One region of the Massilia sp. UYP34 genome, then DNA from elsewhere that is predicted to be linked to it. Evidence: predicted binding sites of a transcription regulator. Region 1 holds the regulator's gene; each other region holds the start of a gene.
The links. Region 1 encodes sigma-54, which starts transcription at its own class of promoters, with help from an activator protein. Its sites were predicted from a motif close to TGGCANGNAANCTGCTTT; they were not measured.
Positions count from the first base shown of each region.

Region 1 (6,669 bases):
AGTCATCAACTTCGACTCGCTCGACGTCGACGAGGTGACCGGCACCCGCATCCTGACCGGCAACGTGGTCCTGACCCGCGGCACCCTGGTGCTCAAGTCCGACCGCGCCCTGGTCAAGGAAAGCCCGGAAGGCTATATGAGCGTGACCCTCACCGCCGCCGGCGGCAAGGTCGCCACCTTCCGCCAGAAGCGCGACGGTGGTTCCGACCTGTGGGTCGACGGCCAGGCCGAGCGCATCGAGTACGACGAGCGATCGGAACTGGTGCGCCTGTATTCCAACGCCGTCGTGCGCGAACTGGAAGGCGCGCGCATGACCAACCAGATCACCGGCCCGTTCATCTCCTACGACAACCGCAAGGAAGTGGCCACGGTGCGTAACGACACCAGCGGCCAGAGCAAGGTTGGCGGCGGCCGCGGCACCCTGATCCTGGCGCCCAAGCGCGCACCAGGCGGAGGCGCCCAATGACGGCGATTCCGATGGAGCTGGACGATTGCAGCACCCTGGTCGTCAAGGGCCTGCAGAAAAGCTATGGCAAGCGCCTGGTGGTGCGCGACGTGTCGCTGCAGGTCGAGTGCGGCGAGGTGGTCGGCCTGCTGGGCCCGAACGGCGCCGGCAAGACCACGTCGTTCTACATGATCGTGGGCCTGGTGCCGTCGGACGCCGGCTCGATCGACATCAACGGCACCGACATCACCAGCCTGCCGATCCACCGCCGCGCCGTATTGGGCCTGTCCTACCTGCCGCAAGAGGCGTCGGTGTTCCGCAAGCTGACGGTGGAAGAGAACATCCGCGCCGTGCTCGAGCTGCAAAAGGACAATGGCAAGCCGCTGTCGAAAGACCAGATCAACGAGCGCCTCGACACCCTGCTGGCCGACCTGCAGATCGAGAAGCTGCGCGAGAATCCGGCGCTGTCGCTGTCGGGCGGCGAGCGCCGCCGCGTGGAGATCGCGCGCGCGCTGGCGACCAATCCGCGCTTCGTGCTGCTGGACGAACCGTTCGCCGGCGTCGACCCGATCGCCGTGATCGAGATCCAGCGCATCGTGCGCTTCCTGAAAGAGCGCCGGATCGGTGTCTTGATCACCGACCACAACGTGCGCGAGACGCTTGGCATCTGCGACCGCGCCTACATCATCAACCAGGGCGCGGTGCTTGCCTCCGGCCGTCCTGACGACATCATCGCGGACGAGTCGGTGCGCCGCGTGTACCTGGGTGAACACTTCCGCATGTGAGCGACGCCTAGATGAAACAGTCCCTGCAACTTCGCACTTCGCAGCACCTCGCGCTCACGCCGCAACTGCAGCAGTCGATCCGGTTGCTGCAGCTGTCGACGCTCGAACTGCACCAGGAGATCGAGCAGATACTGGGCGATAACCCCTTGCTCGAGCGGCTCGACGATCCGCTCGACCGTTCGGTGCGTTTGCTGGCCGATGGCGCCATCAACAATGCGCCCGCCAATGGCGAAGCGCCGCCGGCGCCCGGCCAGCAGGCCGAGGGCCAGGACGCGCCGGCGCAGGAGGGCGAGAGCCTCGAGAGCGGCGCCGACAACGATCGCGTTGATGCTGACTGGAGCGAGGGCGGCGCGCCGTCGTCCGGCGGCGGCGAGGACGAGGACGGCCGCCCGCAGCTGGAAGCCTGCGCCATCACCCTGCGCGAACACCTGATGGAGCAGGTGCGCGAAGCCACCTTGTCGGTGCGCGACCGTGCGCTCGCCGAGCTGGTGATCGATGCGCTGGACGACAACGGCTATCTCGACGAGCCGCTCGACGAGATCCACGCGCGGCTGCCCGAAGAACTCGAGATCGAGATCGACGAGCTGCGCTGCGCGCTGGCGCTGGTGCAGAGCATGGACCCGGTGGGCGTCGGCGCGCGCAGCGCGTCCGAGTGCCTGGCGCTGCAGATCCGGCGCATGCCGGGCGTGCCAATGGTCACGCGGCGCATGGCCCTGACCATCGTCGAAGGTTACCTGACCTGGTTCGCCCAGCGCGAATACAGCAAGCTGAAAAAAGCGCTCGACTGCGACGACGAAGACTTGCGCGAGGTGCAGGCCGTGGTGCGCCAGTGTAATCCGCATCCGGGTGCGGTCTTCGCCTCGAACGTGTCGGACTACGTGGTGCCGGACGTGATCGTGCGCCGCGCCAAGAGCGGCTGGGCGGTCACCCTGAACCCGGACGTGATGCCGCGCCTGCGCGTGAACAGCCTGTATGCCAGCCTGCTCAAGCAAGGCAAGAGCGAAGCGCAGATGGGCGCGCAGCTGCAGGAAGCGAAGTGGCTCATCAAGAACATGCGCCAGCGGTTCGACACCATCCTGCGCGTGGCGGAGGCGATCGTCGAGCGCCAGCGCAACTTTTTCTCCCACGGCGCGGTTGCCATGCGGCCCCTTGTTTTACGCGAGATAGCTGATACACTAGGCCTACACGAGAGCACAATTTCTCGTGTCACAACCCAGAAATACATGCTGACCCCGCACGGCATGTTTGAGTTGAAGTATTTCTTCGGTAGCCACGTTGCCACCGAGGCGGGAGGCGAAGCATCCTCGACGGCAATCCGTGCGCTCATCGCACAATTGACAGGAGCAGAAGACCCTAGGAACCCATTATCCGACAGCAAGATCGCGGAGATGCTCGGGGAACAAGGCATGGTCATTGCGCGCCGGACGGTTGCAAAATACCGTGAAGCCCTCAAGATACCCCCTGTAAGCCTCCGCAAGTCCTTGTAACTGCGCCGTCCACACCCGTCGTGCCTTGTCGCGTTGGTGTGGTCCACACGGTGCATCATTTTCAAAGGAGTGTGTATGAACCTCACAATCAGTGGCCATCATCTCGAAGTGACCCCCGCCATCCGTGAATACGTTCAGAATAAGCTCGAGCGCATCATTCGCCATTTCGACCAGGTGATCGACACCCATGTCTTCCTGGCCGTCGACAACCTCACTGAAAAAGAAAAAAGGCAGAAAGCAGAGATCAACGTCCAGGTGTCGGGCAAGACCCTGCACGTGGCAAGCGTCGCGCAAGACCTGTACGCGGCGATCGATACGCTGATGGATAAGCTGGACCGACAGATCCTCAAACACAAGCAAATGCTGAAGGACCATAGCCGTACTTCGATCAAGCGCCTGCCGGAGCGTGGCAGCGAAGAGGCCGCTGCCGCCTGACCAGGCGCAGGGCTCACACCAGCTAAGGGCGTCTGAGGGGACGCCCTTTTTGCATCCGCCTTTCCGGTTTTACCCGCAGCGCGTGTTCGGTAAAATGCAGGTCTCTCCATGATGGATCACCCCATGACCGACCATGTCCTGACCCGCATCGCCAACCGCACCGGCATCATCACCCTGGACCGCCCGAAGGCGCTCAATTCGCTGTCGCTCGCGATGGTGCGCGCGCTGACCGTGGCGCTGCGCGCCTGGCAGGATGACGCGCAGGTCGAGGCGGTGGTGCTGACCAGCAGCAGCGAGAAGGCCTTGTGCGCGGGCGGCGACATCCGCTTCTTCCATGAGGTCGGCCATGCGACGCCGATGGGCGGCAGTGCGTTGCTCGAGGATTTCTTCACCGAAGAATACGCGCTGAACCACCTGATCCATTTCTATCCGAAGCCCTACATCGCCGTCATGGACGGCGTGGTAATGGGCGGCGGCATGGGCATCGCCCAGGGCGGCCCGGATTGCGGCCTGCGCATCGTGACCGAGCGCACCAGGATGGCCATGCCCGAGGTGAACATCGGCCTGTTCCCAGACGTCGGCGGCAGCCATTTCCTGTCGCATGCGCCGGGACGGCTCGGCTATTACCTGGGCCTGACCGGGCTGACGATCGGCGCCGCCGACGCGCTGCATATCGGGCTGGCCGACCTGTTCGTGCCCGGCGCCGAACTGCCGGCCCTGCATGCGTTGATCGCGTCCACGCCCGGCGCCGCGCTGCCGGCGGCGATCCGCGCCTTCGCGGCGCCATTTTCCGCGCTGGCGGGCGAGAGCGAATTGCCGTCGCTGCGCACGCGCATCGACGCCCATTTCGGCGCGGCCTCGGTGGCCGCGATCATGGCCTCGCTCGAAGGCGACGCGACGCCGTTCGCGCAGCGGGCCCTGGCGGCGATGCGCCAGCGTTCGCCCCTGATGATGTGCGTGACCCACGAACTGCTGGCGCGTGGCGCGCAGCTGTCCGTGGCCGACTGCCTGCGCATGGAGCGCACGCTGGTGCGCCACAATTTCGAGCATGGCGAAGTGCTCGAAGGCGTGCGCGCGCTCGTCGTCGACAAGGACAATGCGCCGCAATGGAACCCGCCATCGCTCGAACAGGTGACGCCGCAGATGGTGGCACGCTTTTTCGAACCGGTGTGGCCGGCGCATGCGCATCCGCTCAGGCACCTCGCATAATCACGGCGAACATATTCATTTTTGCGTGACAGCGTATCGGCGGGGTGTGAACATCGGGCCTTCATGACCTGAAAGGACACCCGATGCGCCTGACCGCCTTGCTGATCTCGATGACCTTATGCGGCGCCGCCGCTGCCCAGGACTATCAGCCAACTTTCGATCCGAGCCGGCTCAAGGGTCCGGCAGCAGGGCCGGTCAACGAGATCATGGTGCTCGGTTCACCCCACTTGTCGCACTTGCCCAAGACGTTCCAGCCTGCCAGCCTGTCCTTGCTCAACGAGCGGCTGGCGGCGTGGAAGCCGCAGGCGATCGCGGTCGAAGAGCGCTCCGGGCCGCAATGCGATTTTCTGCGCCGTCACGCGGCGCGTTATGCGGAGACGGTCGAGACCTATTGCCCGGATACCGCGGCGGCGAAGGCCGCAACCGGTCTGGACGTTCCCGAAGCGACGGCGCAAGCGGAGAAGCTGCTGGCCGGATGGCCGGCGACGCCGTCGCCTGCCCAGCGGCGACGCCTGGCGGCCTTGTTCCTGGCGGGTGGAGAGCCGGCATCGGCTGCGGTCCAGTGGTTCCATTTGCCGGCCGGGGAGCGCCGCGCCGGCGACGGCCTGGATGCCGCCCTGGTCGAGCAGCTGCGAAAGCTCGCGGTCGATCCCGACGAAAGCGTGATGATCGCGGCGCGCCTGGCGGCCCGGCTGGGTCATGAACGCGTGTATGCGATGGACGATCAATCGGCAGGCCGTCCGTACACCGACCGCAAGGCGGCCGGCGAGGCGATCATGAAGGCCTGGGACAATCCGGCCAACCGCGCGCTCCGGCAGGCGGACAAGATCCTGTATCAGGGCTTGGGCAGCGCCGAAGGCATGCTGGCGCTATACCGCGCCTACAATGCGCCCGATCATGTCTCGACGGTCTTCGAAGCTGACTTCGGCGCGGCGCTGAACGAACCGTCGCCGCAGCGCTTCGGCCGCGCCTACATCGGCTACTGGGAAACGCGCAACCTGCGCATGGCGGCGAACATCCGCGACGTCGTGGGCGTCATGCCGGGCACGCGGCTCCTGGTCATCGTCGGCGCTTCGCACAAGGGCTACCTGGAAGCCTATCTGCACCAGATGCATGATGTGCGGGTGGTGGATACTGCGGCGGTGTTGCGGTAATCCACCGCTAACGCGACCATGCACCACCGCATTTCGCACGTCATTCCCGCGGAGGCGGGAATCCAAGTTCGTGCTTACCCACTACGTTCAACGTCGCCACTATGCTGAGGAATTGGGTTCCCGCCTCCGCGGGAACGACGTGCGAGGGCTGGCGGTAAAAATTACGCAGCCGGATTCTTCGGCTGTTCCCGATGCCGCACGATCACGCGCTCGGTATCGCTGAAATACGCGCCGAGGTGCTCGGCCATGTACACCGAGCGGTGCTGCCCGCCGGTGCAGCCCACGGCCACCGTCAGGTAGCTGCGGTTGTCGGTCTTGAACGAGGGCAGCCACTTGGCCACGAAGGCGCGGATGTCGGCCAGCATCTCGGCGGCGCTAGGCTGGGCGTCGAGGAAGTCGATCACCGGCTGATCCTTGCCGGTGAGGGGGCGCAAGGCCAGGTCGTAATACGGGTTCGGGATCGCGCGCACGTCGAACACGAAGTCGGCGTCGAGCGGCACGCCGACCTTGAACGCGAACGATTCGAAGAACAGGGTCAGCGGCGCATGGTCGACCTCGGCCAGCTCCTTGATCCAGGCGCGCAGTTTATTGGCCGAGAGTTCCGAGGTGTCGATCACGTGGCCCAGGTTCTCGATCGACGACAGGCGCTCGCGCTCTTCGGCGATGCACTCGATCAGGGTGCGGCGCGAGGCCGGGTTCTCGCCCGGGCGCAGCTCGTGCGACAGCGGGTGGCTGCGCCGCGTTTCGGAAAAGCGCGCGACCAGCGAATGGGTGCTCGAGGTCAGGAACATGACCTTGACCGCATGGCCGTCCTCGCGCATGCGGCGCACGCTCACCGGCAGTTCGACCAGCGACTCGGCGCTGCGCGCGTCGACCGCGACCGCGATCTTGCCGGTGCCGGTTTCGTTGACCGTATTGACGAGGGCCGGCAGCAGGGCCGGCGGCAGATTGTCGACGCAGTAGTAACCCGCGTCTTCCAGGACATTCAGGGCCACGGACTTGCCCGAGCCCGAGATGCCGGTGATGAGGACGATGTGCATGCGGCGATGATACCGCAACCTTCACCCGATGGCACGCCGCCGCGCCGCCAATGCCGCTTCAGTCCGCGCTCATGGCCTGGCGCTGGCGTTCCATGAATTCCTGCAGCGTGTCGA
Region 1 is NZ_JBWBRF010000001.1:41,026-47,694, reverse strand. Features, by position in the region: gene lptA (lipopolysaccharide transport periplasmic protein LptA) at 1-466, shown strand, start outside; gene lptB (LPS export ABC transporter ATP-binding protein) at 478-1,230, shown strand; gene ACZ9AQ_RS00220 (RNA polymerase factor sigma-54) at 1,242-2,717, shown strand; gene hpf (ribosome hibernation-promoting factor, HPF/YfiA family) at 2,793-3,152, shown strand; gene ACZ9AQ_RS00210 (enoyl-CoA hydratase/isomerase family protein) at 3,276-4,361, shown strand; gene ACZ9AQ_RS00205 (DUF5694 domain-containing protein) at 4,445-5,515, shown strand; gene rapZ (RNase adapter RapZ) at 5,677-6,555, opposite strand; gene hprK (HPr(Ser) kinase/phosphatase) at 6,614-6,669, opposite strand, start outside.

Region 2 (6,669 bases), on a different contig from region 1:
GTCGGAGCTCGTCCCCGCCACCAGCCTGTTGTTGACCGCCGTGGTGTCGGTGAACACGCCGAACTTGCCGGCCACTTCGGGCACGGTCTGGTCGCCCAGCTTCACCTGGCCCTTGCCGTCCATCTGGTAGACGCGCACGTAGTCGACGTACATGGTGGCCGGCAGCGGCGCGGTGACCTGGCCCGGGTTGGCGGCGTCGGTGAAGTTGCCGCCCACGGCCATGTTCAGCAGCAGGTAGAACGGCGCCTGCAGCGCACTCGAATTGACCGGCAGCGGCGCGTTGTACATATTGTGCTCGACGCCGTTGTCGACCGTCGTGAAGCGCATCTGGCTCTCGTCCCAATAGAAGCGGTAGGTGACGAAGCGGTTCGCGAGCGAGTTCTGGGGCACGTACCAGTTCTTGGTCTGCCATGCGGTCGAGGCGGCGCAGCTCTCGTTGCCGGGCACGCAGGCGGCCTGCTGCCAGGTGATCACGTTCGAGCCGACGAAGTGGTTCGACGACGGCGCCCCGCCGTGCGCCCGCTCGGATGCCTTGTGGCCCATCTCCATGATGTCGATCTCGCCGTTGCGCGGCCAGGTCTGCGGGCTCACGCCCAGCAGCCACGCGGCCGGCCACAAGCCGGTGCCGAGGTTCGGCGTGGCCATGCGCACCTCGATCATCCCGTACTGCACCTGCACCTTGTTCTTGGTGTCGAGCCGGGCCGAGGTGAAGACATTGTTGCCGACCGTCTGGCTGCGCGCCTGGATCGCCAGCGCACGCGTGCCCGATTCGAACGGCACGTTGACGATGCTGGCGTTGTTGGGGCTGTAGTACTCGAGCTCGGCGTTGCCGTAGCCGCACAGGCCGATCTGGCAGCCGTTACCGTCCTGCAAGTTCCACACGCCGGTGTTCACGCTGCTGCCGTTGAACTCCTCCGACCACAGCAGCTGGCCGATGACCGGGTTGGTGACGCTGGCCGCCGCCTGCGCCCCGCACGCCAGCAGGATGCCTGCGGCCAGCGCGTGGAAAGGTTTCCATCTCGAACGATGATTCTGGTTCTGGTTGTTCACGTCGACTCCTCTTGTTCTCAGTACAAGAATATGCGGCCGTGCCGGGATGGCGCGCCGCGCCCCGCCAACTTTGCCGTTGGTCTCGAATGTGCGGATTCGTGCGGAATACGGGATTTGGAAACCTTTCCACAACCGGAACGAAAAATATAGTCCGATTCCCGGAAGGCGTCAAACAGATGTGAACGGTTCGCGTGCGATTATCCCGCCAGCATATGCATGCGGCAGGGCGGAGGGCGCCGCATCAACGGCCGACGCTGGCGAGGATCTGCGCGACCAACCGTTCCGGGGTGTCGCGAATGTCGAGGGTGATGCCGGCTTCGTCCGGCTGCAGGGGTTCGAGCGTGCTCAGCTGGCTGTCGAGCAGCGACGGCGGCATGTAGTGCCCGGGGCGGTTGCTGACGCGCTCGAGCAGCAGGGCGCGCTCGCCGGCCAGGTGCGCGAAACGCACGTCGCCGCCGGCGCTGCGCAGCAGGTCGCGATAAGCGCGCTTGAGCGAGGAACACGACAGCACCACCCCGCCCTCGCGTGCGGCGAGCTGGTCGCGCAAGGTCAGGAGCCAGTCGTGGCGATCGTCGTCGGTCAGCGCGGCCCCGGCGGTCATCTTGGCGATATTGGCCGGCGAATGAAAGGCGTCGCCTTCGATGAAGGGCACGCCCAGCGCCAGCGCCAGCTGCGCGCCGATGCTGCTCTTGCCGCAGCCGCTCACGCCCATGACCACCCAGGCCGTTCCCTTGTCGTCGTCTCGCGCTTGTCTCGTCATGTTCTCTATGTTAACGCTAACACCCATGCGGCGATTGTAGCGTCTGCGCAGGAAGGATGTAAAGCGCTCATGCACCATGGTTGGGCAGATGCGCGGCGCCGGTGCCGGCTCGCGGCAATCGCACGCTCCAGCCGCGCCGCAGCCGGCCGCCGAAAATGACGGAATTCGCCTTTGAAATGAACGGCTTACCCCTGCACGACGCCAGATGGCACAGGTCTTGCTGATGACATTGCTCAAGCATGGGCATGCCCGCCTCGCCAATTCGTTTTTTGCGTCATCACCACTACCAGGGGTCTTCGCCAATGAAAGATGAGAATCTGTACCGTCCTTATTCGACCGAGTCTTCCTTGACCGGCTGCGCCTGCGGCAGGCATGGTTCCCAGGACGAGCACGATCGCGAGGCGCAAGCCGCCCGGCTGCGCCGCGCAGGCGACGCCGAAGCCTTGTCGGGCGACTTCGTCGAAGCGGCCGCGGTGCGCGCGCTGTTTCCGCATGAAGCGACGCGCCGCAACCTGATCAAGGCGGTGGGCGCGCCGACGCTGATGGCGGCGATCGGTTCGCTGCTGCCGCTGGCCAGCCTGCAGGCCAATGCGATGGAAAAATCAGGCGCGCTCGAAAAGAAGAACCTGAAGATCGGCTTCATCCCGATCAACTGCGCCACTCCCTTGATCATGGCCGACCCGATGGGCATGTACAAGGCGCAGGGTCTGAACGTCACCCTCAGCAAGACCGCCGGCTGGGCGCTGGTGCGCGACCAGATGATCAACCGCGAGCTCGACGCCTCGCACTTCCTGGCGCCGATGCCGCTCGCGATGTCGATCGGCCAGGGCGGCACGCCGCAGCCGATGCGCGTCGCCACCATCCAGAACATCAACGGCCAGGCGATCACGCTCGGCCTCAAGCACAAGAACAACCGCGACCCGCGCAACTGGAAGGGCTTCAAGTTCGCGATTCCGTTCGAGTACTCGGTCCACAACTTCCTGCTGCGCTACTACCTGGCCGAGCATGGACTGGACCCGGACCGCGACGTCCAGCTGCGCGTGACGCCGCCGCCCGAGATGGTCGCCAACCTGCGCGCCGGGAACATCGACGGCTTCCTCGGCCCCGATCCGTTCAACCAGCGCGCCGTGTTCGACCAGATCGGCTTCATCCACATCCTCACCAAGGACATCTGGAATGGCCACCCTTGCTGCGCCTTCGGCGCCTCGAAAGCCTTCATCGACCAGAACCCGAACACCTTCGCCGCGCTGTACCGCGCCATCCTGAACGCCACCGCGATGGCGCACAAGGCCGAGAACCGGGCCGAGATCGCCAAGGCCATCAGCAAACCGGCCTACCTGAACCAGCCTGAGACCGTGGTGCTGCAGGCGCTTTCCGGCCGCTTCGCCGATGGCCTGGGCAAGGTGCGCAACGAGCCGGACCGCGCCGACTTCGACGCCCTGCCCTGGTATTCGATGGCGACCTGGATGCTGACGCAAATGCGGCGCTGGGGCTACCTGAAGGGTGACGTCAACTACAAGGCGCTGGCCGAACAGGTGTTCCTGCTCACCGATGCGCGCAAGCAGATGGCGGCCCTGGGCATGCCGGCGCCGGCCGCCGCCGCGAGCGGCTACCGCCCGTTCACGATCATGGGCAAGACCTACGATCCGGCCAAGCCGCAGGCCTATCTGGACAGCTTCGCGATCAAGCGCGCCTGAGACGGGACGAAACAATGCACAAGCAACTCAAGTTCAAGGCGGCGCTGCTGTCGCTGGCGCTGCTGCTGGTCTTGCTCGGCGTCTGGCACATCGCCACCGCGCCGCGCGCCGCGGCGCCGGCCGTGGCGATGAGCGCCGAGGAAGCCGAGTACGCGGCCCTGATGGGACAGGCGCCAACCGCCGCCGCGGATCCGGCGCCCGCCGCGGGCAGCGGCTTTCCCACGCCGTCGCAGTTCGCGCGGATAGCGGCCGGCCACCTGGGCGAACCGTTCTACGATCGCGGCCCGAACGACCGCGGCGTCGGCATCCAGCTCGGGCATTCGCTGGTGCGCGTCGCCCTGGGCTATCTGCTGGCGATGCTGGTGGCGATCCCGCTGGGCTTCGTGATCGGCATGTCGCCGCTGCTGTACCGCGCGATCGATCCGTTCATCCAGGTCTTGAAGCCGATCTCGCCGCTGGCCTGGATGCCGATCGCCCTCTACACGATCAAGGATTCGTCGATCTCGGGCATCTTCGTGATCTTCATCTGCTCGATCTGGCCCATGCTGATCAACACCGCCTTCGGCGTGGCCGGCGTGCGCAAGGACTGGCTCAACGTCGCGCGCACGCTCGAAGTGTCGCCGCTGCGCAAGGCCTTCCTGGTGATCCTGCCGGCGGCGGCGCCGACCATCATCACCGGCATGCGCATCTCGATGGGCATCGCCTGGCTGGTGATCGTCGCCGCCGAAATGCTGATCGGCGGGAACGGCATCGGCTACTTCCTGTGGAACGAATGGAACAACCTGTCGCTGGCGAACGTGCTCTTCGCCGTGCTCATGATCGGCATCGTGGGCATGGCGCTGGACCTGATGTTCGCCGCGCTGCAAAAGAAAGTGACCTATGCCGAATGATCGTTTCGTCCAGGTCGATGGCCTGGCCAAGACCTACCGCGCCGGCCAGCCGCCGGTATTCGAGGGGGTGAGTTTCGCGATCGAGCGCGGAGAGTTCATCTGCATCATCGGCCACTCGGGCTGCGGCAAGAGCACCATCCTGAACGTGCTGGCCGGACTCGAAGCGGCCAGCGCCGGCACCGTGATCATGGACGGCCGCGAGGTGACCGGCCCGGGGCTCGATCGCGGCGTGGTGTTCCAGAACCACGCCCTGCTGCCGTGGCTGAGCGTGGAAGACAATATCGGCTTCGCCGTGCGTTCGCGCCACCCTGACTGGTCGCGCGACAAGGTGCGAGAGCACGGCGCGCGCTTCATCGAGATGGTTGGCCTGAGCGGAGCGGCGCGCAAGAAGCCGTCCGAGCTCTCCGGCGGCATGAAGCAGCGGGTTGGCATCGCGCGCGCCTTCGCTGTCGAGCCCAAGATGCTGCTGCTGGACGAACCGTTCGGCGCGCTCGACGCGCTCACCCGCGGCACGATCCAGGACGAGCTGCTGGGCATCTGCGCGGCCACGCACCAGACGGTGTTCATGATCACCCACGACGTCGACGAGGCGATCCTGCTGGCCGACCGCATTTTCTTGATGAGCAACGGGCCCCAGGCGCGGATCGCCGAGATCGTCGTCAACACGCTGCCGGCCGAGCGCAGCCGCGCCACGATCCACCGCGATCCCCAGTTCTACAAGATCCGCAACCACCTGGTCGACTTCCTGGTGCGCCGCTCGAAGATGCTGCAGCAGTCCGGCGCCGACGGCGCCGAGCCGCAGACGACGCGCATCGTGCGTCCCGGCCTGGAAGACGCAGCAGCGCCGGCCGCGCCCACCGCACCCGACCATTACCCCGCCCGGGCTTCGGCCTGAGCATCCACCTTTACCACTACCACATCGATGGAGCCCACTATGATTTCATGCCGTGAAGACGTCACCAAAATGATCCTGTCCGCCAAGGTCCGCAAGGGCATCAAATGGCGCGACGTGACCGAGGCCACCGGCCTGTCGAAGGAATGGACCACCGCCGCCTGCCTGGGCCAGATGACGCTGACCAAGCCCCAGGCCGAGGCGGTCGGCAAGATCTTCGAGCTGTCCGACGAAGCCATCGCCTGGCTGCAGATCGTGCCCTACAAGGGTTCGCTGCCCACCGCCGTGCCGACCGATCCGCTGATCTACCGCTGGTACGAACTGGTGAACGTGTACGGCACCACGATCAAGGAACTGATCCACGAAGAATTCGGCGACGGCATCATGAGCGCCATCGATTTTTCGATGGACATCCAGCGCACCGAAGACCCGAAGGGCGACCGCGTCAATGTTGTCTTGTCGGGTAAGTTCCTGCCTTACAAGAGTTACTAAAAACGCGCTACTCGCCTTCGTCGGCTCAGGCGCTCTCGCGCTCGCGCAGGGTGAAGCCCAGGTCGATGCGCTTGCGTTCGGGCTCCTGGCCCTTGATCACCTGCAGCAGCAGGCCGGCGGCCTCGAAGCCGATCTGGTAGCGCGGCGTGTCGACGGTGGTCAGGGACGGCATCATCCATGCGGACGCGGGCAGGTCATTGAAGCCGCATACGGCGATGTCCTGCGGGATGCGGATGCCGTGGCGCTGGCAGTGATAGATGGCGCCGTGGGCCAGGTCGTCGTTGCAGCAGAAAACGGCGTCGCAGTCGGGCATGTCCGCCATCATCCGTCCCATCAATTCGGCGCCGAGCGCGATGGTGGAGCGCTCGGGCACCATCAGCTCGAGCCGTGGGTCGGCCAGGCCCGCCTCGGCCATCGCGGCCCGATAGCCGTCGGCGCGCCGCAGCGTGCGCTCGTCGAGCTGGGCGCCGATGAAGCCGATGCGGCGATAGCCCTTCCTGACCAGGTGGCGCGTCATCTCCATGCCGGCCTCGAACTGCGAGAAGCCGACCGACAGCGCGCCGGGATCGTCCGACAGGTCCATCATCGACACCGACGGCACCTGCGACGCTTCCAGCATCTTCGTCACGGCCGGGCTGTGGGCCTGGCTCGAGAACAGGATGCCGTCCGGGCTCGACTGCAGATAGGTACGCAGCAGCTTTTCTTCCTCGGCCTGCGAATAATAGGTATTGCCGATCAGGAGCTGGTACTGGCCCGGCGCGACGGCGTCGTGGATGCCTTCGAGGACGGCGGTGAACACGGCGTTGGAAAACGACGGCACCAGCACCACGATCACATGCGATTGCGACGAGGCCAGCGCGCGCGCGGCGCGGTTGGGCACGTAGCCGA
Region 2 is NZ_JBWBRF010000007.1:102,151-108,819, reverse strand. Features, by position in the region: gene ACZ9AQ_RS13520 (glycoside hydrolase family 16 protein) at 1-1,050, opposite strand, end outside; gene ACZ9AQ_RS13515 (gluconokinase) at 1,292-1,810, opposite strand; gene ACZ9AQ_RS13510 (CmpA/NrtA family ABC transporter substrate-binding protein) at 2,113-3,507, shown strand; gene ntrB (nitrate ABC transporter permease) at 3,522-4,397, shown strand; gene ACZ9AQ_RS13500 (ABC transporter ATP-binding protein) at 4,387-5,292, shown strand; gene cynS (cyanase) at 5,332-5,781, shown strand; gene gntR (HTH-type transcriptional regulator GntR) at 5,807-6,669, opposite strand, start outside.
Region 2: ACZ9AQ_RS13510 (CmpA/NrtA family ABC transporter substrate-binding protein) is a predicted target of sigma-54. The motif match lies at 2,017-2,034, and genes of this name have one in related genera.

Region 3 (6,669 bases), on a different contig from region 1:
CGACGTTGCCCGCGCTTTGTCCATGCCTGACCAGCCAAATTTCCTGTGGCCACTTTTGCTCCATCGCCGTCCGCCGAGAAGTTAACATGCAGGCATCATGACGGATTCGGCAGGGCGTCAGCGCACGATTGCGGACGCCGTCGGCGCTGGCGGAAGTGTGTTTACTAGCGCATCAGCCGGCGCATCAGACGGCTTGTTCCTCGCCGTCGAGGTTGACGTCGGCCTCGTTATTGAACACGCGCATGTCGGTCTGGCCCAGCACCCGGCTGGTGACGCTGCCGGCGGCGATCGAGCCGCTGACGTTCAGCGCCGTGCGGCCCATGTCGATCAAGGGCTCCACCGAGATCAGCAGGCCCGCCAGCGCCACCGGCAAGTCCATCGCCGACAGCACGATCAGGGCCGCGAAGGTGGCGCCGCCGCCGACCCCGGCCACGCCGATCGAGCCGAACGCGATGATCGCCAGCAGCGGCAGCAAGAAGCTGGCGGTGAACGGATCGATGCCGACCGTCGGCGCGATCATCACCGCCAGCATCGCCGGATAGATGCCGGCGCAGCCGTTCTGCCCGATGGTGGCGCCGAACGAGGCGGCGAAATTGGCGGTGCCTTCCGGCGTGCCCAGGCGCGCGGTCTGGGTCGCCACGCTCATCGGGATCGAGCCGGCGCTGGTGCGCGAGGTAAAGGCGAACACCAGCACCGGGAAGATCTTCTTCACGTAGCGCAGCGGATTGAGCCCGACGCCGGCCACCATCGCCAGGTGCACGCAGAACATCAGCGCCAGCGCCGCATACGAGGCGACCACGAAATTGAGCAGGCCCAGGATGTCCTGCAGGCTGGAACCGGCCACCATCTTGGCCATCAGCGCGAACACGCCGAACGGCGTCAGGCGCAGCACCAGCGTCACCATCCGCATCACGATCACGTGGGCCACGTGCACGAAGCCGCTGAAGGATTGGAATACTTCCGGCTTCTTGCCGGCGATGCCGACGGCCGAGACGCCGATGAAGATCGCGAACACCACCACCGCGATGGTCGAGGTCTTGCGCGCGCCGGTCATGTCGAGGAAGGGATTGGCCGGGATGAAGGACAGCAGCAGCGACGGCAGCGACAGTTGCTGCGCGGTCGCCAGGTTGCCCTGCAGGTATTCACCGCGCGCGACTTCGGCGCTCGACGCGGTCAGGCCGACGGCCGACAGGCCGAACAGCTTGGCCATCGCGATGCCGATGATGGCCGCGACCACGGTCGTGACGAGCAGGATGCCGATGGTGAGGGTGCTGATCTTGCCGAGCGAGGCGGCGTCGCGCAGCTTGAGGATGGCCTGCACGATCGAGACCATGATCAAGGGGATCACGATCATCTGCAACAGCTTGACGTAGCCGCTGCCGATCACATCCAGCCAGGCATTGGTGGCCACGATGTCGCTCGCCCCGGCGCCATATACGGCCTGCAGGCCGGCGCCGAACGCGACGCCCAGGCCAAGGCCGGCGAAAACGCGCTTGGTGAACGATGCATGGCGGGCCTGCATGCCATACAGGAGTGCGCACACGGCCAGGGCGAGTGCCAGGTTCAGGAGGACGGGGAAAGTCATAGAGCTCGGTTGAAGCAGGGAATCGCGCCATTTTATCGGCAAAGTTGCCTTGCCGTAGTGTTAATGTCGCATTTGCCTATGCGTTTAGCGCATGGCGACGGAGCAATACCATGCGCTTCGCCGGCTGCGTGCGCGCTTGTTGCTGCATGACGACGGACGATAAGTCGTAACGCAAGGAAATGTTCAATGCTTCCCAACCGGTGAGCAATGTTTCTATAATCCAATGGATATCATATTTTTCCATCCATGGGCTCCAGGCCAGCGAATCATGTTCAAACATCTCAGCATCAAGTCGCGTCTCATCTTCGTCATCGTCTTCCTGGCCGTCGAACTCATCGCCGGCGCGGTCATCGGCATCTACAACCTCGGCGTCGCAAACGCCGAACTCAAGCAGATGTACGACCACCGCCTCGTGGGGCTGAGCCAGGTGGGCCAGGTCACCCAGCTGATCACCGCCAACCAGCTCGCCGTCGCCAAGGCGGTTACCCTGGAAGATGGCGGCGCGCGCAATACCGCGCTCGAGTCGGTCGACGCGAATATCGGGGTGATCAACAAGATCCTGGAGAGCTACCGCCAGATGCCGATGACTGCCGGCGAGCAGGCCATGTACGAGCAATTTACCGCCGCGCGCAAGGTATTCGTCGAGCAGGGTATCCGCCCGGCCATGGCCGCGATTCGTGCCGGCGACACCGCCGGCGCCGTGGCCCAGCTCAACGGCGAGATGACCCGGCTGTACCTGCCGGTGGCCGATCTCGGCGCCAGGCTGGTCAAGGAACAGCAGAATGCGGCGCTGGAGGAATATGAGGCTTCGCAGGCGACCTACGAGTTCGTGCGCGCGGTCTGCCTGGTCGGCCTGGCGTTCGGCCTGATCATGGCCGCCTTCGTCGGCTGGATGCTGGTGCGCGCCATCGTGCGTCCGCTGGAGCAGGCGATCGCGATCGCCGGCGCCGTGGCCCAGGGCGACCTGACCCAGACCATCGAAGTGACCTCGAAAGACGAGACCGGCCGCCTGCTGCAGGCGCTGAAGGACATGAACGATTCGCTGGTGACCATCGTGAGCCAGGTCCGTGCCGGCACCGACAACATCGCCACTGCTTCGGGCCAGATCGCGGCCGGCAACCTGGACCTGTCCTCGCGCACCGAGCAGCAGGCCGGTTCGCTGGAAGAAACCGCCTCGTCGATGGAAGAACTGACCTCGACCGTGAAACAGAACGCCGACAACGCGCGCCAGGCCAACGCCCTGGCCACGTCGGCCTCGGAAGTGGCGGGCAAGGGCGGCGCGGTGGTCGAGCAGGTGGTGCAGACCATGGGCGCGATCAACGCCTCGTCGACCCGCATCGTGGACATCATCGCCGTCATCGACGGCATCGCCTTCCAGACCAATATCCTTGCCCTGAACGCGGCAGTCGAAGCGGCGCGCGCCGGCGAGCAGGGCCGTGGCTTCGCGGTCGTGGCGGGCGAGGTGCGCAGCCTGGCCCAGCGCAGCGCGGCGGCGGCCAAGGAAATCAAGCTCTTGATCGACGACTCGGTCGACAAGGTGCACCACGGCTCCAAGCTGGTCGAGCGCGCCGGCGCCACGATGCAGGAAATCGTGCAGAGCGTGAACCGCGTGACCGACATCATGGCCGAGATCACCGCCGCCAGCCAGGAGCAGACCGCCGGCATCGAACAGATCAACGGCGCCGTGGCCCAGATGGACCAGGTGACCACGCAGAACGCGGCGCTGGTGGAAGAAGCGTCGGCGGCGGCGGCCTCGCTGCAGGAAGAGGCGACCGCGCTGGCGCAGACCGTGGGCGCGTTCAAGCTCGATCAGGCGGGCGCCAGCCGCGCCAGTGCGGCGGCGCCGCGCGTGATCACGACCTTGCCGGCGGTGATGGCGAAGGCGCCGCTGAGGGCGCCGGTGAAGGCGGCGGCACAACCGGCCGCTGCATCCAAGCCGGCCAAGGCCACGCCAGTCGAGCCCAAGGCGCAAGCGGCCGCAAAGCCGAAGAAAGCCGAAACCGCGGACGTCGGCGACGGTTGGGAAGAGTTCTGACGCCGGCCTGACGCCTGTGCAAGGAAGAAGCCAACCCGAGGGTTGGCTTTTTTCGTCTCCAGCGCCCTATGCGCGCAGCTTGCGCAGGCCGACAACCGGGCCGACAACCGGGTCATACCCGGCAAGGCTTACTCGAAGGCGATCACCAGCGCGGTCAGGCCGATGCAGGCTGCGGCGATGACGCCGATGCGGGTGCGCAGGCGTCGGCCGCTGGAGACGATGTCCTTGGCGATGCCGCGGCGCGGCGCGCGAGGGTTGCTGCGGTCGACCGCGGTTGCGGCATGGATCGAAGAATGGTGGCGTGCGGTGTGTTCCGTGTTCATGGTTGACTCCAGGGCCGTCTCGAATGAAGACTGGCAAGTAAATGATGAATGGCCGGCATGAGCCGGGCGTAATACGAAGATGGTTTGCCGTTCAGGCGCGCGGGGCGCGCTGGGCAGGATGAAGGGCTGTCTGGCAACTGGGCCGCACCGCCACGTCGTTGGGAGAACGCAGGCAGGAGTAGAGCGGACAGTGAATGCGTGACATGCGGATGCCAGTACAAAGCGTCGAATCAAAGCGTCGAATTCGGAAATCCGGGACGAGGCCAGGACCTTCAAACCTGGGTGCGTTCTGGACGTTATTTATTTTACATGTGTGCGACGTAGAGGCAAGGGGTCGCACGATTGAAACAAGTGATGTTTTTCTACGGCAACAATCCATCCTAGCACGACGCGGACGGTAGTAGAAGAGCGTTTTTGCAACTTTTTAGAGCTAACGCAACAGCCCGCCCAAAATGATGCGCTGCGCAATCGCAGTGCGCCGTTTACGCCTTCGCACGGTGCGCCGGCGGTGCGTGGTGAGGGCGCTTCCTTCTGCATGCTCCCTGGCATGAAGATTGCGTAATCATCATCAGCGCAACGGAGCGCTGCGTGTGCCGCCAACGAAGGCAGCACCCACAAGACAACGACGTCTACCGGACCATGAATGCGTTCATGTCGGGTATGCGTCGTTTTTTTTGCCTGACCATATTGGGATTGCGATGAAAAATCAGAAGCTTGAAGCGAAGAGCGTAGCGACGGCAGCCGTCGGCGAAGTCGATGTCACCCGCCGTAAGGTCATACATGGCGCAGGTCTGGTAGCGGGAGGAAGCTTGATGGGGCTGGCAACTGGCGGCGTGTGGGCGGCGGGTTCGGACAAGCCGGAAAAGACCGAGATCAAGATCGGATTCATTCCACTGACCGATTGCGCATCGGTGGTCATGGCGTCGACGCTGGGCCTCGACAAGAAATATGGCGTCAAGTTCGTGCTGAGCAAGGAAGCCTCGTGGGCAGGCGTGCGCGACAAGCTGGCCAACGGCGACCTGGACGCGGCCCACGTGCTGTATGGCTTGCTGTACGGTGTCCAGATGGGTATCGGGGGCCAGCGCAAGGACATGGCGGTGCTGATGGGCCTGAACAACAATGGCCAGGCGATCACGCTGTCCAAGCAATTGGCGAACAAGGGTGCGGTCGACGGCCAGTCGCTGGCCAGGCTGATGCGCACCGAGAAACGCGCATACACCTTCGCCCAGACCTTCCCGACCGGCACCCACGCGATGTGGCTGTACTACTGGCTGGCGGCCAACGGCATCAATCCGATGAAGGAAGCCAAGGTGATCACGGTGCCGCCGCCGCAGATGGTGGCCAATATGCGGGTGGGGAACATGGACGGCTTCTGCGTCGGCGAACCCTGGGGCCAGCGCGCCATCATGGACGGCATCGGCATCACCGCCACCACGACCCAGGACATCTGGCGCGACCATCCGGAAAAGGTGCTGGGTTCGACGCTGGAGTTCGCGAAGAAGCACCCCAACACCTGCCGCGCCATGATGGCCGCCATCATCGAGGCCAGCCGCTGGATCGACGCCTCGATGGCCAACAAGAACAAGATGGCCGAGGTCATCGCCGCCAAATCGTACGTCAACACCAGCAAGGACGCGATCGACCAGCGCATCATGGGCCGCTACCAGAACGGCCTCGGCAAGACCTGGGACGACCCGAACTACATGAAGTTCTACAACGACGGCGCGGTCAACTTCCCGTATCTGTCGGACGGCATGTGGTTCATGACCCAGCATCGCCGCTGGGGCCTGCTCAAGCAGGACCCCGATTACCTGGCGGTGGCCAGCGCGGTCAACCAGATCGCGCTGTACAAGGACGCGGCGACGCTGGCCAAAGCGCCGCTGCCTTCCAGCCCGATGCGCAGTTCGAAGCTGATGGACGGCAGCGTCTGGGACGGCAAGGACCCGAAAGCCTACGCCGCATCGTTCAAGGTCAGGGTCTGATTTTCATCTTGTCTGTATAGGGGAATGCCATGAACGCCATCTTGAAATCCGAACGCCATGCGCCGCCCGCCGGTGGCGCGGCCGTGGTCACGTTGCCGCTCGCCGCCGATGCGCCTGTCGCGAGTGTCACGCCTCCTGCGCGCAAACCGGCGCCCGTCGTGCGCGGCGCGCAGTCGTTCGCCAGGGCGGTGCAAGCCATCCTGCCGCCGCTGGTGGGCATCGCCTTCGTCGTGCTGGTGTGGCAGCTCATCGCCACCCGCAACGAGACCTTCCCGTCGCCGCTGGCGACCTTCGAGGAGGCGCTGAAGCTGTTTGCCGATCCGTTCTACCACAACAGCCCGAACGACCAGGGCATCGGCTGGAACGTGCTGGCCTCGCTCCAGCGCGTGGCCGTGGGCTTTGGACTGGCGGCGGCGGTCGGCATCCCGCTGGGCTTCGTGATCGGCCGGGTGAAGTTCGTGTCGGGCATGTTCGGCCCGATCATCAGCCTGCTCAAGCCCGTGTCGCCGCTGGCCTGGCTGCCGATCGGCCTGCTGGTGTTCAAGTCGGCCGACCCGGCGGCGATCTGGTCGATCTTCATCTGTTCGATCTGGCCGATGATCATCAATACGGCGGTGGGCGTGCAGCGCGTGCCGCAGGACTACATGAACGTGGCGCGCGTGCTGAACCTGTCGGAATGGAAGATCCTGACCAAGATCCTGCTGCCGTCGGCGCTGCCCTACATCCTGACCGGCGTGCGGCTTG
Region 3 is NZ_JBWBRF010000030.1:22,281-28,949, forward strand. Features, by position in the region: gene ACZ9AQ_RS23170 (histidine phosphatase family protein) at 1-64, opposite strand, end outside; gene ACZ9AQ_RS23175 (L-cystine transporter) at 185-1,585, opposite strand; gene ACZ9AQ_RS23180 (hypothetical protein) at 1,662-1,829, opposite strand; gene ACZ9AQ_RS23185 (methyl-accepting chemotaxis protein) at 1,854-3,620, shown strand; gene ACZ9AQ_RS23190 (hypothetical protein) at 3,749-3,943, opposite strand; gene ACZ9AQ_RS23195 (CmpA/NrtA family ABC transporter substrate-binding protein) at 4,756-5,925, shown strand; gene ntrB (nitrate ABC transporter permease) at 5,955-6,669, shown strand, end outside.
Region 3: ACZ9AQ_RS23195 (CmpA/NrtA family ABC transporter substrate-binding protein) is a predicted target of sigma-54. The motif match lies at 4,487-4,504, and genes of this name have one in related genera.